Regions from separate parts of the Lysinibacillus sp. RS11 genome, predicted to be linked through region 2. Evidence: predicted binding sites of a transcription regulator. Region 2 holds the regulator's gene; the other holds the start of a gene.
The links. Region 2 encodes Rex, which represses fermentation and respiration genes when NADH is low (regulators of the CRP and FNR family bind a similar motif). Its sites were predicted from a motif close to TTGTGAAATATTTCACAA; they were not measured.
Positions count from the first base shown of each region.

Region 1: qoxA (cytochrome aa3 quinol oxidase subunit II) is a predicted target of Rex. The motif match lies at 2,212-2,229, and genes of this name have one in related genera.

Region 1 covers NZ_CP168124.1:3,455,263-3,463,267, reverse strand. Annotated here, with positions in the region: gene qoxB (cytochrome aa3 quinol oxidase subunit I) at 1-1,050, opposite strand, end outside; gene qoxA (cytochrome aa3 quinol oxidase subunit II) at 1,078-2,031, opposite strand; gene AB9L17_RS17805 (DUF2785 domain-containing protein) at 2,855-3,697, opposite strand; gene AB9L17_RS17800 (hypothetical protein) at 4,311-5,300, shown strand; gene tig (trigger factor) at 5,414-6,703, shown strand; gene clpX (ATP-dependent protease ATP-binding subunit ClpX) at 7,418-8,005, shown strand, end outside.
Region 2 covers NZ_CP168124.1:4,355,081-4,363,085, forward strand. Annotated here, with positions in the region: gene tatC (twin-arginine translocase subunit TatC) at 1-697, opposite strand, end outside; gene AB9L17_RS22445 (twin-arginine translocase TatA/TatE family subunit) at 715-900, opposite strand; gene AB9L17_RS22450 (redox-sensing transcriptional repressor Rex) at 1,262-1,897, opposite strand; gene AB9L17_RS22455 (ATP-binding cassette domain-containing protein) at 2,145-4,088, shown strand; gene tsaD (tRNA (adenosine(37)-N6)-threonylcarbamoyltransferase complex transferase subunit TsaD) at 4,631-5,647, opposite strand; gene rimI (ribosomal protein S18-alanine N-acetyltransferase) at 5,647-6,099, opposite strand; gene tsaB (tRNA (adenosine(37)-N6)-threonylcarbamoyltransferase complex dimerization subunit type 1 TsaB) at 6,092-6,799, opposite strand; gene tsaE (tRNA (adenosine(37)-N6)-threonylcarbamoyltransferase complex ATPase subunit type 1 TsaE) at 6,796-7,245, opposite strand; gene AB9L17_RS22480 (hypothetical protein) at 7,362-7,703, opposite strand.

The sequences.
Region 1 (8,005 bases), 900 kb from region 2:
GATCGCCATTGTTGTAATAGAGAAGAAGCTGTTTACCATAACGCCGTGACCCATTGTATAGAAATGGTGGGCCCATACTAAGAATGATAGTAACGAAATAACAACCATACTCATAACCATTGATTTATAGCCGTATAAGTTTTTACGTGCAAATGTCGCAATGATTTCTGAGAAAATACCGAATGCAGGTAGGATAACGATATAAACTTCAGGATGTCCCCAAACCCAGAATAGGTTGGCCCAAAGCATGTCCATACCACCATTTTGCATTGCAAAGAATTGTGTACCGAATTGACGGTCTAACATCATTAATGCAAGCGCTACAGTTAACACTGGGAAAGCGAATACGATAATAACGTTTGTAATTAAAATTGACCAACTAAACATTGGCATTTTCATTAATGTCATACCAGGTGCACGCATTTTAATGATTGTCGTGATGAAGTTAACACCAGTCAGTAACGTACCAATCCCTGATAATTGTAAAGCTAAAGAATAGTAGTTGTTCCCGACAGTTGGACTAAATTCTGTCCCTGCTAGTGGGAAGTAGGCTGTCCAACCAGTATCTGGTGAACCACCAATGATAAATGATAGGTTTAGTAAACCGCAACCAGCTGCAAATAACCAGAAGCTGACTGCATTCAGACGTGGGAAGGCAACGTCACGTGCACCAATTTGCAGTGGGATAACAATGTTCATTAAACCAATTACGAATGGCATTGCCATGAATAAAATCATGATTATACCGTGTGTTGTAAAAATCTCATTATAGTGTTGTGCATCAAGAAGTCCATTATCAGGAACTGCAGTTTGTGCACGCATTAACAATGCATCGATACCACCGCGGAATAGCATCAAAAGTGCTGTGGCGATATACATAATACCGATTTTTTTATGGTCAACAGTTGATAGCCAGTTTTTGTAGAAATAGCCCCATTTTTTGAAATAAGTAAGGCCAACTGCGATAACCACTGCTCCAACTATGATACTAATAGCTGCCCCCATAATCATCGGTTCTTTCAGTGGATGGAAAATTTCTTCCATGCTCATTGGATGCGCTCCTTTCATGTTTAAAAATTAATGTGAATGTGTTTCTTCAGACTTTTCTTGTGAGTGATCCTCATGGTTCATTTTAGAATGATCCATTTCATCTTCAGACATATCCATATCACTATGATCCATGTCACCCATTTTCATGTGTTCACTATGTTCCATAGGAGCAGGTCTAAATTCTAAGTGTGTAGATGAATAGCTTGAACGACCAACATGTTCTGCTTTTAATAGTTCATCAAATTTTTCTTCTGTTAATGGTTTTTCGTTTGCCTTTACATCGGCAGCCCATTTATCGAAGTCTTCTTGTGTCATCGTTTGTGCTTCAAATTCCATTTCAGCAAAACCACGACCACTGAAGTTAGAGTTACGACCCATGAATGAGCCAATGTCATCTGCTGCAAGGTGAATAGTTGTTAACATGTCACTCATCGCATATTTTTGACCAGCTAACTGAGGAATCCAGAAACTTGTGATTGGTCCGAATGAGTAAAGTTTGAACTCAATTGGACGGTCGATAGGCATATTAACATAGTTAACAGTTTCGATCCCTTGCTCTGGATAGCTAAAGTGCCATTTCCAGTTAGAAGACGATGCATAAATAACAAGTGGCTCTTTATTGTCATAACCTTCAGGTTGAGACTCTACTGTACTTGTTGTTTTTACTGTAACAACTGCTAGGAATGCTACGATGATAATTGGAATAACTGTCCATATTATTTCAAGCACGTGACTTCCCTCTTCGTGAGGTGGCTCATAATCGGCAGGTGTTTTTGAAGCACGGTATTTAGTTAGCATAACTACTAAAAGCACGTACACGACTAGTAATATAAAGGCCATTGTAATAATGGATAAAATAATTGTGTCTGATAATGTTTTAGCGTTTGGACCTTTTGTATCAAAGACTGTTAGCGGTTCACAGCCAGTAAGAATTGCTAATGCACCAAATGCTATAAACATTAAGCTTAACTTTTTCTTCATGTTTGTCTCCTTTCTATAAAACGGCTATTCATAAATTTCATGTGTTTGAGTATTGATTCGAATTTATAAATAGTGGGTAAATAAGGTCACCTCTTTTAATTGTCGTACCAATCAAATAATCAGAAATACTTACAATGATATGGTTCAATATGAAACATTGAATCTAGTATTTGATTGGTCTTGTGCAAGCGTTCGCAAAGTTATGAATCTGTGCAACCGATTTTTAGACTATGTTGTCAAAATCGAGAGACACAAATGTTGATGTTTGCAACAGTGATTATACGCCTCGTTTCGAAGAAAAAAAATTATTTTGTTATTGAATTAATAGCAAAGAAGGGGTGAATATGAACATTTTTTGAACAAAAAATGTTATTTCAATATTGGTATTATTGTGTTTTATAAAATAAACACTGTTAAAACGTTGAAAATACTGAGTTTATCATCTTTAACTAAGTAAATAGTTTTTTTTGTGAAAATATCATTTCACATTTTAGACGTCAATTTGTAATAAAATCAGCGCTAGTTTAAGGGATTGAATGCTTTTTTGTTGCGTTTTTTTAAAAAAAGGAGTAGATGAAAAGCGGTGAAAAGGATATATCAGGATATATTCTCAATGTAAGGAATGAATGCTAAGGGATTTATTGGGAACTGATATTAATTATGTTAATATAACTACTTAATACCATATATTGGAGGTGATATGTTTTGTCTGAAAAGTAAAAAATTGTATCAGGGTGAAAAGCAAACTAAGAATATTCCTAGTTTGCTAAATTTAGGTTATGAGGACGAAAATAGATGTTCTAAGCAGAAAGAACGTGAATTTTTATGCCCCTAGCTTTAGCCATTTTGCTACTTGTCCATAGATAGTATTTTGAAGTTTTGGGGCTAGGTTATTCATTTTTAAGGCAAAATACAATGTTTTCATTAAATTTAATGTGCATGTACGTCCACTAAAAAAGGATTCGTTATAGCCTTGTGTCATTAAATGAATTTCAAATTTATCGAATACTTGCTCGATAAATTCTATTAATGCTTCCTCGGAGTAGTCACAAGTCAATAACGCTTCAACTATATTAACTAAGCGTTCCTCTTCATCGTTGACAAAGACAGTACCTTTCCATGAAACAAGTTTCAATGCATGTAAGATTGAAGGTGCATGTTGTAAATCAAACTTAGGATGTTTAATCGTCATTGCTGCTAAATCGGCACCATGTGCAATACTATGCGCCCACCCCTTGTCTTGAACATGACCTCTCGTATCTTTTTCCAATAATAAATAACGACCAATCTTTTGAAAGAAAATTTGTAGACGATCATCATTTAAAATCAGTAGTTCGGCATCCTTTGCAAGAAGATTTGCTACAAGTAAAGCAGAAAACGAACGTGTAAAGACACTATCTGTCATTTCTTCGCCTATGTTTCTATATAAAAAATCGTCGCTTGTCGTTGTATCAAATAAATTTTGTAGCTGTTGAGTGCTCAGTAAATTGTCGCTGAGTAAATCGATAAAAGTACGATAAATTAATTGGTCTCGTAGTTCTGCATCTGGTGAACCGATGTGTGTTAACATTTCTTGTAACAACCAATCGCCTTCTTGTAACATAAATTGTTGGCGTGCTGAATGTGTCATAGTTGAAAATGATTGTAATGCATTTTTGATATTCATATATAATTCCCCCGAAAGTTAAGTTAGGTTCTCTATAAAAGCAATTTTTATTAAGTGTTTCTTAAAGATCACTTGTCATTGCCACTACTTTTATTAAATTGCTTACTATGGAGCTAAGTCTTTTCATTATAGCCTTTCAAAGACAAGTTTGCTGAATTGTGAAGTTTTCTAGTGATATAGGAGTATATTTACAATGGGAATTCCAGAATCTATATAAAGTTGATATGATAGAAAAGCAACAAAAAGGGATAGACTTATGAAGGGTTGCACAATAGCAAGACATACCACCTATTTTAAATGTGTCTCTTCCTGATTCCGATATAACGGCTGACTTTATACCGAACAGCCATTCACTATAATGAAAATTCGGTTAATAGTGCTGTAAGATTCGTTACATATTTTTTTGTCGATACTTAGAGCAATGACTTTTCGTTAAAATAAACAAGGGTTAGAAATTGATCACGGAAAGTTGAAGCTGACATTTGTTAAAATGAATGCCGTGTAAGTGGATTGGCGTGAAGAGTTTGTGACTCTTAGGGTCAATCACCCCCACGTTAGGGTGATGAGCTAGTATATGACCTAATAAGAAAATAGTAGTAAAGAGGTGAGGGGAATGACAAAACGAAAACGACATGTTATAAAACATGACAATATTGTTGTATTTCCTGGTGCTATTCAAACATTAATACGTGAAGCACATATGTATGCGGAAAATTATCAATATGAAGAGGCAGTGGCAAGCTTTGAAAAAGCATTTTTATATGAAGATGGAGATGAATTAGCATTAAGTGCCTATGCATATGCTTTATACGAATTAAAGGCATACGATAAAGTTAAAAATGTTTGTGAGCAATTGCTTGCTATGGGAACGACATTATATGTGGAAGTAATGGAACTGTATGTTACTGTATGTATGCAGCTAAAGGAATTCCATCAAGTCGAGTCGTTAATTACGACATTAATTGAAGAAAATGCATTTCCGATAGATCAGCTAGAGAAATTTGAACGTTTGAGAAGCTTGAATCAAGAAGTAGCTAAGAATCTCCAAAAAAAAGAAGATGCACAACGATTATTAGAAGAGCAAGAATTCGAACTGTCGAAATTTAGTGCATTAACACCAGACGAACAATCTATTCGATTACATCGCTTAATGGATACGAATGTACGACAATTAAAAACAGCATTGAAAGCTATTATTGAATGTCCAACGATCCATCCATTTGTCCAGAGCTTAGCACTAATATTATTAGTGGAACAAGAAGTCTCAATTGAGATTACTGTTTCAAAGTTTAATAAAAAAATGACTATTAATCCTATTAATTTAGTACTACCAAATCAGTTGCCGCAGTATGGGGAAGTGAAAAAAATAATTGAAAGTAAATTAGAGCAAGACCCATCGACGCAGGAAATGGTACAATATTTAATGGCAAAGCATGCCATTGTGACGTTTCCGTTTGAATGGCACTCATTCGAAGCTGATGATATTGCCTATGGTTATATTGACTTTGTACAATCCATGCTTGGAAAAGTGCAGGAAATGGACTATGAAATCATCGACTTTTTACAAATGTTAGAAAAACTCACAGAACTACATGAAGTATGAAATAAGTTGAAACTATACGCATCTATGTTATACTAAAATGGTTGTCAAAATCGTAGTTACGAATGAATTGTCTAACATTTTAAACTTGATTATTTATTTGGAGGTATTTATACATGTCAGCAAAATGGGAAAAACAAGAAGGTAATATCGGTACTCTTACAATCGAAGTACCAGCTGCAGAAGTAGACGCAGCAATGGATCAAGCATTCAAAAAAGTTGTAAAACAAATTAACGTACCAGGTTTCCGTAAAGGTAAAATGCCTCGTAAAATGTTTGAACAACGCTTTGGTATCGAATCTTTATACCAAGATGCATTAGAAATCATCGTTCCTGAGGCTTATTCAAAAGCGATCGATGAAGCTGGTATTATGCCAGTTGATTACCCAGAGATTTCTGGTACAGAAAACTTTGTACATGGTAAAGATTTCGCATTCACTGCTCAAGTAACTGTTAAACCAGAGCCAAAACTTGGTGAGTACAAAGGTTTAGAAGTTGCGAAACTACCAGTAGAAGTTACTGATGAAGAAGTAGAAGCACAAATTCAAGATCAATTAGCTCGTAAAGCAGAGCTTGAAATTAAAGAAGACGAAGCAATCGTAGAAGGCGATACAGCTGTTATCGACTTTGAAGGTTTCGTAGGTGAAGAAGCGTTTGAAGGTGGTAAAGGTGAAGACTACCCACTAGAAATCGGTTCTGGTTCATTCATCCCAGGATTTGAAGAGCAACTTGTAGGTGTGAAAACTGGCGAATCAAAAGACGTAGTTGTTACTTTCCCAGAAGAATACCATGCAGCTGAATTAGCTGGTAAAGAAGCTACTTTCAAAGTAACTGTAAAAGAAGTTAAAACAAAAGTTCTTCCAGAATTAAACGACGAGTTCGCTAAAGAAGTAGACCCAGAAGTTGAAGGCGTTGAAGCTTTACGTGCTAAAATCAAAGAGCAAACTGCTAACCAAAAACAAGCAGAATCAGATGCAGCTCTTCGTGATGAATTAGTAGAAAAAGCTGCTGAAAATGCAGAATTCGAAGTGCCAGCTGGTATGATTAACTCTGAAACTGATCGTATGTTACAAGAATTTGGTCAACGTTTACAAATGCAAGGTATGAACTTAGACCTTTACTATCAATTCTCAGGTCAATCAGAAGAAGATTTACGTGGACAAATGAAAGAAGAAGCAGTAAGCCGTGTACGTGTATCTTTAACACTTGAAGCAATTGCTGAAGCAGAAAAAATTGAAGCAACTGAAGCTGATATCGAAGCTGAATTAGAAAAAATGGCTGCTCAATTCAACATGACAAAAGAGCAAATTACAGGAGCTTTAGGTGGTACTACAGTTCTTGAAAACGACATTAAAATTCAAAAAACAGTTGAATTTTTAGTAGAAAACGCTAAAATTACTGAATAGGATTTTTTTGTAACTGGATAGATAAATGAAAACAAGGTACGGCATTAAACCGTGCCTTGTTTTATCACATATATTTTGTTTAGGTTGAGCCAGATTCCCCTTTAGGTTTGGTTGGACATAGTTACTAGATGTTACGACTACTTTCACCGCAAAAAGCATTCTCCCAAAGGAAGTACTTTTTTGAAGAGGGGATAAGCAGAGCCTTTACACTTCTCTTATACATAGTATTGTTTGACTTTTCACACGATGCTAAATTTTAACTTCATTACAGCAGAGCAGAGCTTAGTTTTTTATCTTCATTCAGTGGGTGTCCAAACATCTACTGAATGAAGATAAAAAATGTCTCACTCTTCCAAATGAGATACAATGCTCTGAAGGTTTAAACTATACAGCAAATACATCCTCTTCTGAATGAAGTTAAGCCTCTGGCAAATGTAAAAGATTTTAAGAAAAGCGTAAGTTCTCTGGTTGCTATGAGTTTCTGAAGAACGAGTAAGTTACACATGTGTGGAAATGAAAGGTATAATTGTAAATTCATCAATTATAATAATGATTAGCTTTACGGTAAATATCAGTGTTTCCGCACTATGCATGTCGTAAACATATTTTAAAATCTCGAACCATAAACGCCGTGGTGTAAATGGGTGCAGACAATTTATTTGATAAAGATTCAATAATCTTGTAAGATTGTTGCTTGAATAGGGGTGAAACATATTGTTCAAATTTAATGATGAAAAAGGCAATTTAAAATGCTCATTCTGTGGAAAGCCACAAGAACAGGTGCGTAAATTAGTTGCAGGTCCTGGTGTTTATATTTGTGATGAATGTATCGAGCTTTGTTCAGAAATCGTTGTAGAGGAACTGGGCGTTGAAGAGGAAATTGAATTCCAAGATATTCCAAAACCAAAAGAAATCTTAGCGATTTTAGATGAGTATGTAATTGGACAAGAACGTGCTAAAAAAGCTTTAGCAGTTGCGGTTTACAATCACTACAAACGCATTAATACGAATAGTAAAATTGATGATGTAGAATTAGCAAAATCGAACATTGTGTTAATCGGCCCAACTGGTAGCGGTAAAACTTTATTAGCTCAAACATTGGCGCGTATATTAAATGTTCCTTTTGCTATTGCGGATGCTACTTCTCTAACAGAGGCTGGCTATGTAGGTGAGGACGTTGAAAATATCTTATTAAAATTAATTCAATCGGCAGATTACGATATTGAGCGTGCTGAAAAAGGAATCATCTATATTGATGAAATCGATAAAGTTGCGCGTAAATCTGAAAATCCATCTATTACA
Region 2 (8,005 bases):
CAATACGCGAAATCACAATGCTAATTTCATAGAGCGCAAACAATGGTACTGAAACCATTAAATGTGAAGCCAATTCAGGTGGTGCGATAATAGCGGCACACACAAATAAACCAAAGTACGAATATTTACGAATACGAATTAGTAAATCAGGATTCAATATCCCTATACGTGAAAAGAATAAAATAACAACCGGCAATTGGAAAAGGAAACCAAAAGGTATTGTAAGCTTAAATAAAAATGTAAAATACTCATGTATTCCTATTGTTTGCTGAATCTCCAACTCGACCGACAAATTCATCATGAATTTTATGACATAAGGGAATAATAAATAGAATGAAAAGGATAGCCCTGCGATAAACAATAAAAATGAATACGGTATATAGCTTAAGGTTGCTTTTCGTTCTACGTCCCTTAATCCTGGGCTAATAAACGACCACAGTTGATACATTAACACTGGTGATGAAAGGATAAATGCAATTAAAAAAACAACTTGTAAATAAATCGCAAGTGGTGTTACTACATCAAATGCATGAAGCTCTATATTATAATTCGCTCCAGTACTTTGAAGGTATTTAACAAGCGGCTTTGCCACAAAAAAGCCGCCAACCATAGCGAGAACAAAGAAAACGGCAACAATGAAAAGCCGTTTTCTTAATTCTTCTATATGCTCAATGACAGTTAGATCTTTTGGATTCATTCCTCAAACATCCTAACTTACTTATCTAGTTCTTTCTTTTTCTTGTCATCATCATCTTCATCGGCTAAACCTTTAGTAGCATTTTTGAATTCACGTAATGTTGAACCGAATGCTTTACCCAGCTCTGGTAACTTCTTAGGACCAAAAATTAGTAACGCGACAATTCCGATAATAATGAGGCTCATAGGACCAATACTACCCATTACAGCCACCTCCTCTTTATATCCATCATTTTAACGCATATTTCGTCATTTTGCTAACTAATTATATGTGAAAGTTTTTCGTCACTCTCTCATTTTATTTCATGCTTACATTTGACAGAAACTGTGAACTATACTATCCATCGGAGGCTTTGGGCCAACGTGATGTTGGTCACTCAGTCGTGTGTTGTTGTTGTTGTTGTTGTTGTTGCTGTCGCTGCGCTTTCGCACAGATAAAACCGTGTTGCTGTCGCTGCGCTTTCGCACAGATAAATTGCCACAGGACGTGGCGTTCTTAGACTGAGTTCCTCTATTTGAGCGGTTCTTTATACACTCGCTGAAAGAAGCTAAATATGTACATTTTTCACTCTTCCTGATTGCGAATTAAATAAATAAGCGCTTGCAATTCTACCGATAAATCGATTGTTAAAAGCTGCATTCTATCTGGCACCGTTAACCGCTCTGGCGTAAAGTTTAAAATACCCTTTGCATTCATTGCCGCTAATCTATCAGCCATTTTCTGTGCAGAGCGTGGTGAAACTGTTAAAATCGCAAGCTCTGCTCCATATTCTGCATACTTTTCTTCTAACAAATCCGGATGAAAAACAGGAATATTGCTGATCATCTTCCCGTCCTTTGGTGCCTTTGAATCAAAAGCCACCACAATATGAGTATTGTGATTTTTTTGGAAATTATATTTTAATAAAGCGCTACCTAAATTCCCTACACCAATTAACGCTACTTTTGTCGTTTCGTGCTGATCGAGTGTTTGACTAAAAAATTTTAATAGATGCTGCACATCATAGCCGTAACCCTTTTTGCCAAGAGCACCAAAATAAGAAAAGTCACGGCGAATAGTTGCAGAATCAATTTTCATCGCTTCACTCAGTTCCTTCGACGAAATACGTTCCATGCCTTCTTGTGCAAAGTTTTGGATAAATCGATAGTAAAGAGGAAGTCTTTTTGTAGTGGCTTGTGGAATTTTTAATTCTTGTTTCAAACTTTCTCCTCCTTAAAATGTCTCAGTTTGAATGTACTTAGCTAGTAATTTTAATACATGCATCATTAACTATATATATAAATATTAATATCCACTAGAGTATTTCCCTTTAGTTAATGGCGCTTTTTACGCCACTAACTAAAGGGAAATCGTTTCAATCTTACATGACAGCTCGGAATAAGTAAAGCATCGACATTGCAAGCGAATCGCTCATCCATTACACTAAGGAAGAATTGAGGTGTCAAGAATGATTGTTTTACAGGTCAATCAACTATATAAATCCTTCCTTGCAGATGAAATTTTAAGTGGCGTAAAATTAGAGGTTCAACATCGTGACCGCGTTGCATTAGTGGGACGTAACGGTGCTGGTAAGTCCACTTTACTTAAAATAATTGCTGGTCAAATGTCATATGACTCAGGCGATATTATTATCCCTAAAGGTGTGCAGATTGGATATTTGGAGCAGCATGCTGGGTTAAACTCAACGTTATCGATTTGGGACGAAATGATGTCAATTTTTGAACCAATTATCGCACAAGAAAAAACACTTCGGTCACTTGAACAACAAATGGCCGATCCAACTGTCTATGAAAACCCTTCTTTGTATGCAAAAATAATGTCCGAATACGATCAATTACAACATAATTTTAAGGATGCAGGTGGCTATCAATATGAATCTGATACACGCTCTGTGCTTCACGGCATGCAATTCTATCCTGAAGATTATGAAAAACCAATAAGCTCATTATCAGGGGGTCAACGAACTCGTTTAGCTCTAGCTAAGCTCCTCTTAAGTAAACCTGATTTATTAATACTCGATGAGCCTACTAACCATTTAGATATTGAAACCCTCTCCTGGTTGGAATCCTATTTAAAAGGCTATGAAGGGGCTATTTTAATTGTTTCCCATGACCGCTACTTCTTAGACCAGGTTGTTTCCATTGTCTACGAAGTTTCTCGTCACCGCGTCACAAAATATACAGGCAATTATAGTGCCTATTTAGACGAAAAAGCGAAAAATTATGAGCGTGATTTAAGGTTATATGAGCGTCAGCAAGATGAGAAAGCAAAGCTTGAGGATTTTATCCAAAAAAATATTGCTCGTGCTTCTACTACTAAAATGGCACAAAGTCGTCGTAAAATGCTTGAACGAACAGAATGGATGGAATCTCCTGATGGCGATGAAAAGTCCGCAAGCTTCGGTTTTACCATCGAACGTCAAAGTGGGAACGATGTATTATCTATTGATATCTTAGCTGTTGGTTATGGTGATAAGAAAATATCAAAAGGTATCACATTACGTGCATTCCGCGAAGATCGCATTGCACTTGTTGGGCCAAATGGTGTTGGTAAATCAACTTTATTAAAGACCATCGTAAAAGATTTACCATCACTTTCTGGAGAAATTCGCTATGGCACAAATGTTCAAATTGGTTATTATGATCAAGAACAGGCAAAACTATCGAGCAATAAAAGTGTTCTAAAAGAGCTGTGGGATGAATGGCCTTTAATGAATGAAAAAGATATTCGAACGGTGCTAGGTCGTTTTTTATTCAGTGGAGATGATGTAGATAAAATCGTATCCTCTTTATCTGGTGGTGAAAAGGCAAGACTTGCACTAGCTAAATTAATGATGCAAAAGTCAAATTTCTTAATTCTCGATGAGCCTACCAACCACTTAGACCTAGATAGTAAAGAGATACTGGAAAACGCGCTTATTGATTATCCTGGGACACTCTTATTTGTATCGCATGACCGATATTTCATCAATCGAATTGCTACTAAAGTGATTGAGTTGTCTGGCGATGGTTCCTTTGAATACTTGGGTGACTATGACTATTATCTTGAGAAAAAACAGGAGCTTTTAGAAATTGAACAAATGAAAGCTGCCGCCCAACCTCAAGCTAAAACAGAGATACTTGAGAAGTCCTCTACCTCTAAAATTGATAAAGAGGCTAAAAAACGTGAGCGCCAAATTAGACGCTCCATTGAAGAACTAGAAGGAAAAATGCAGGAAGTAACTATTGATATAGCTCGTTTAGAAGAAGCGCTTTGTGATCCAGAAATTTTCACAGACCACGAAAAAATTACTCAGCTTCAGGGAGAATTATCAACTGTTAAGGAACAGCATGAGCTTTTTGAAATGGAATGGCTTGAGCTAAATGAAGAACTTGAAAATATTATTTTATAAAAGAAAACTTTACTCAGTGGGAGGTTAACTGCAACTTATTGCGGGACAAACCTTATAAGCCATGTGCCTTGTCACATGGCTGTTTCCTTTACTCGCCTCTATTTTTCATATATATTGGTCAAGTGCTATTTTTCAACAAAAAATGCCCACAACTTTATACACACAATAAATATAGTAATACCAACATATCAACAGACTTTTCCACATTGTCCACAATTAAAAATTATTTTACCCACATCTATTTGTGTAAAACACGCTACTATATATTGAATAATCACAAGTTATACACAAGTTATCAACATTTTGTGCATAAGTACGGATGTTCGCTGTTTTATTTTCCATCTTACCTGTGGATAATTTTCTGAAAAATTTGTCAATAGCGCTCTTTTTATTGAATTCATAATTTTCTTATCGACAATTTTTTTCACAAAAGCAAAAAGAGGTATTTTAGAATCAAATCTAAAACACCTCTTTTTCTATAATCAATTATGCCTCAGCATAATGGCGGCCGAAATCTACTTTGTGATTAGGTCTGAAAGAAGTTAAACCCAGGATTTCAACTCCATCCCAGGGCGACCATTCATTGATAAATTACCGCGAATACCTGCTTCAAACATTGGTGTTGCTGCTGCCCCTATCATAGCTGCATTATCTGTACACAGTTTTAATGGCGGCACATAAACCGGGATCCCTTCTTCCGCAAATACAGAATCAAGTGATGTACGCAAGCCCTTATTAGCCGCTACACCTCCAGCTGCAATAACCTGTTTCACTTTATATTGACGAGCTGCTCTTAATGTTTTCGCTGTTAGCACTTCAACTACACTATCTTGAAACCCTTTGGCAACAGCAGTAGGAGAAATCTCTTCTCCACGCTGATCCATATTATGTTTATAATTAATAACGGCTGATTTCAGACCGCTAAAGCTAAAATCATAAGAATCTTCCTCTAACCACACTCTTGGGAAGGTTACGGCCTCATCCCCCTCATGTGCTAGCTTATCAATACGCGGACCACCTGGATACGGTAAGCCTAAGACACGCGCAACCTTATCATAAGCCTCACCAGCAGCATCATCTCTCGTCTCTCCGATGACTTCAAAAGAGCCGTGTTCCTTCATATAAACTAGCTCTGTATGGCCACCTGATACGACAAGTGTTAATAATGGGAATTCCATTGGCTGCACGAGTGCATTAGCATATATATGTCCTGCTATATGATGCACACCGATAATCGGTAAATTGTTGGCAAATGCAAAAGCCTTCGCAGCATTAATCCCAATTAACAATGCACCTACTAGACCAGGCCCCTCAGTAACTGCCACCGCATCTAAATCAGCCGGCTTCATGTCTGCCTGTGCTAACGCTTCTTCTATGACCATTGTAATTTGCTCAACATGATGACGAGATGCAATTTCAGGTACAACCCCACCAAATCGTTTATGACTTTCTATTTGAGACGCAACCACATTAGAAACAATTTCAGAGCCATTTCGAATAATCGCTGCTGCTGTTTCATCACAGCTCGATTCTATTGCTAAAATAATTCGATTTTCCATCATAAATTCACCCACATGACAAGGGCATCCTCCCCGTTATCTGTATAATAGCCTTTACGTATGCCACCATCTTGGAAATCAAGCTTTCGATAAAGATTTTGAGCAACTGTATTCGTTACGCGCACCTCTAAACTCATAACTTCCATTTCATGCTGTCGAGCAATACGCATAGACTCTCGCATCAATTCTTCACCAATACCTCGGCCGCGAGCTGCCTCTATAACAGCTACATTCGTAATTTGCGCTGCGTCTATAACCATCCACATGCCACAAAAGCCGATAATACTACCGTCCGCATCCACCGCCAACACATAATGTGCATACTGATTTTCATGCACCTCATAGTAAAAAGAATCTAACGTCCATGGTGCAGAAAATGTTGCAAGCTCTATTTCATATACTGCTGGGACATCCTCAGATACCATTTTACGATACATTATATTACTACTCATGTGCCTTCTCCTTTTGTTCCTTCAGCCAATTCGCCTCCGCCTCTGCAATACGTTTGTATTGCGGGACAAAATGATGAATTGCATCTACACTTGGTAGTTCCACTTTAGTCGCTAATCGAATAGTTTCACTCGCTCGTGGTAGGTCGTTGCTAAATGGTGTACGCAGAGCAAAATCACCTAGTACCTCTACAATTCTATGCCAAAAAACATCTACGTCTGCTCCGACAAATAAAACCGGAGTCTCTAAAGCCTGTAAACGTTCTAACAATCCATCTATATGATCGTGATCGTCATCTATAATCACATCAAGCTCATAGCCTTTATAAACTGCCGAATAGACATTGCCTCTTCGCGCATCAAAGATAGGGCAAATAAATCCACCATATAGTGCTGCATTTGCAGCCAATGTCTTTAAGCTTGATATTCCTACTAAAGGTTTTTTCAATGTCCACGCTAATGTTTTAGCAAGTGTCACACCTATTCGAACACCTGTATATGAACCAGGCCCTTCTGATACAGCAATCGCATCTAACTCATTTGGCTTTATGCCAGCCTTTACTAGCACTTCTTCAATGGCTGGCATCGCACCCGCTGAATGCGTTAATTTTATATTTTGTACAATTTCTGCAATCACTTTACCATCCCTTACGACAGCAATAGAAAGTGGTGCATTCGCTGTTTCAATCCCTAACCAAATCATTTCATTAGCTCCTCACATAATGCCTCATATCGCTTTCCAAGAGGTATTAATACAAACCGTCGTTGATTTTCTCCAACTCGGTAAATTTCTATTCCAAGACGCTCCTGCGGTAAGTCCTGTTCAATTAAATGAGCCCACTCGACAACTGACACCGCATCACTATAAAATAACTCGTCCCAGCCAAGATCTTCATCGCTTTCCGCTAAACGATAAACATCTAAATGATTAAATGGTACACGTCCCTCATATTGCTTTACAATCGTAAATGTTGGACTATTGACCGTTCGCTTCACGCCAAGCCCCTTCGCTAATGCTTTCGTAAATGTCGTCTTACCAGCGCCCAAATCACCTTCTAATGTAATTGTATCCTGGGCTTCTAGTAAGTTTGCTAGCTTCAACGCAAAATGCTCAGTATCATCCAGCGAATTCATTATTTTTTCATACATCATCTCTTTTTCCTCTCCTAGCTCCATTACCTCTAGTTTACCGAAACAAGCGTAAATGTTCAAAACATCCAATGATTTTAAAAAATAAAACACGTCCCCCTTTGTAGAAGACGTGCTTACTTTGTTGTTGAATAACCCTCTATATCAATAACCTTTTTATCAACCAATTTATCATCTTTAAATCGTACTATATAGGCTTTTGTCATAAGTATTTCATCATTCCAGCGGTATTGATCTTTTTTCACCATCTCTTCTGCTCCCCCTGCAATCTCCACCACTTCCATATACGACATACCTTCTTTTAATTTTTCAAATTCCGCTTCATTCATATTTGTTTGCCAGTGGTACGCATTGGACTCCTCTATTTCTAAAATAGGATCTCCACAACCTACGAGGATAACCAAAGCACCTACGAACAAACTTATATGAAGACATTTTATGTAATTATACTTTCTCATGTTAACACCTCCAAAGACAATCTCCTTCTCTTGGGAGAAATTGATAAAAAGATAGTCACCTAACTTCTATGTTTATTGTTCCACTTGTTAGATTTATTAATTTAGTGGCTCTACATCAAATGTTGGGGTGAGGCACAATGTGTAGCTTCCTCAAACGTTCTGGCGACCGCCCCTCCAACTTTCATTGTATTTGATACTTCAACAATATGATAAAACCAATTTTACCATACATTTTTTAGAAATTATCAATATCCACAAATTTCCTTATAATAACAATAAAAAAGTCCTTATGATTTTAAAAG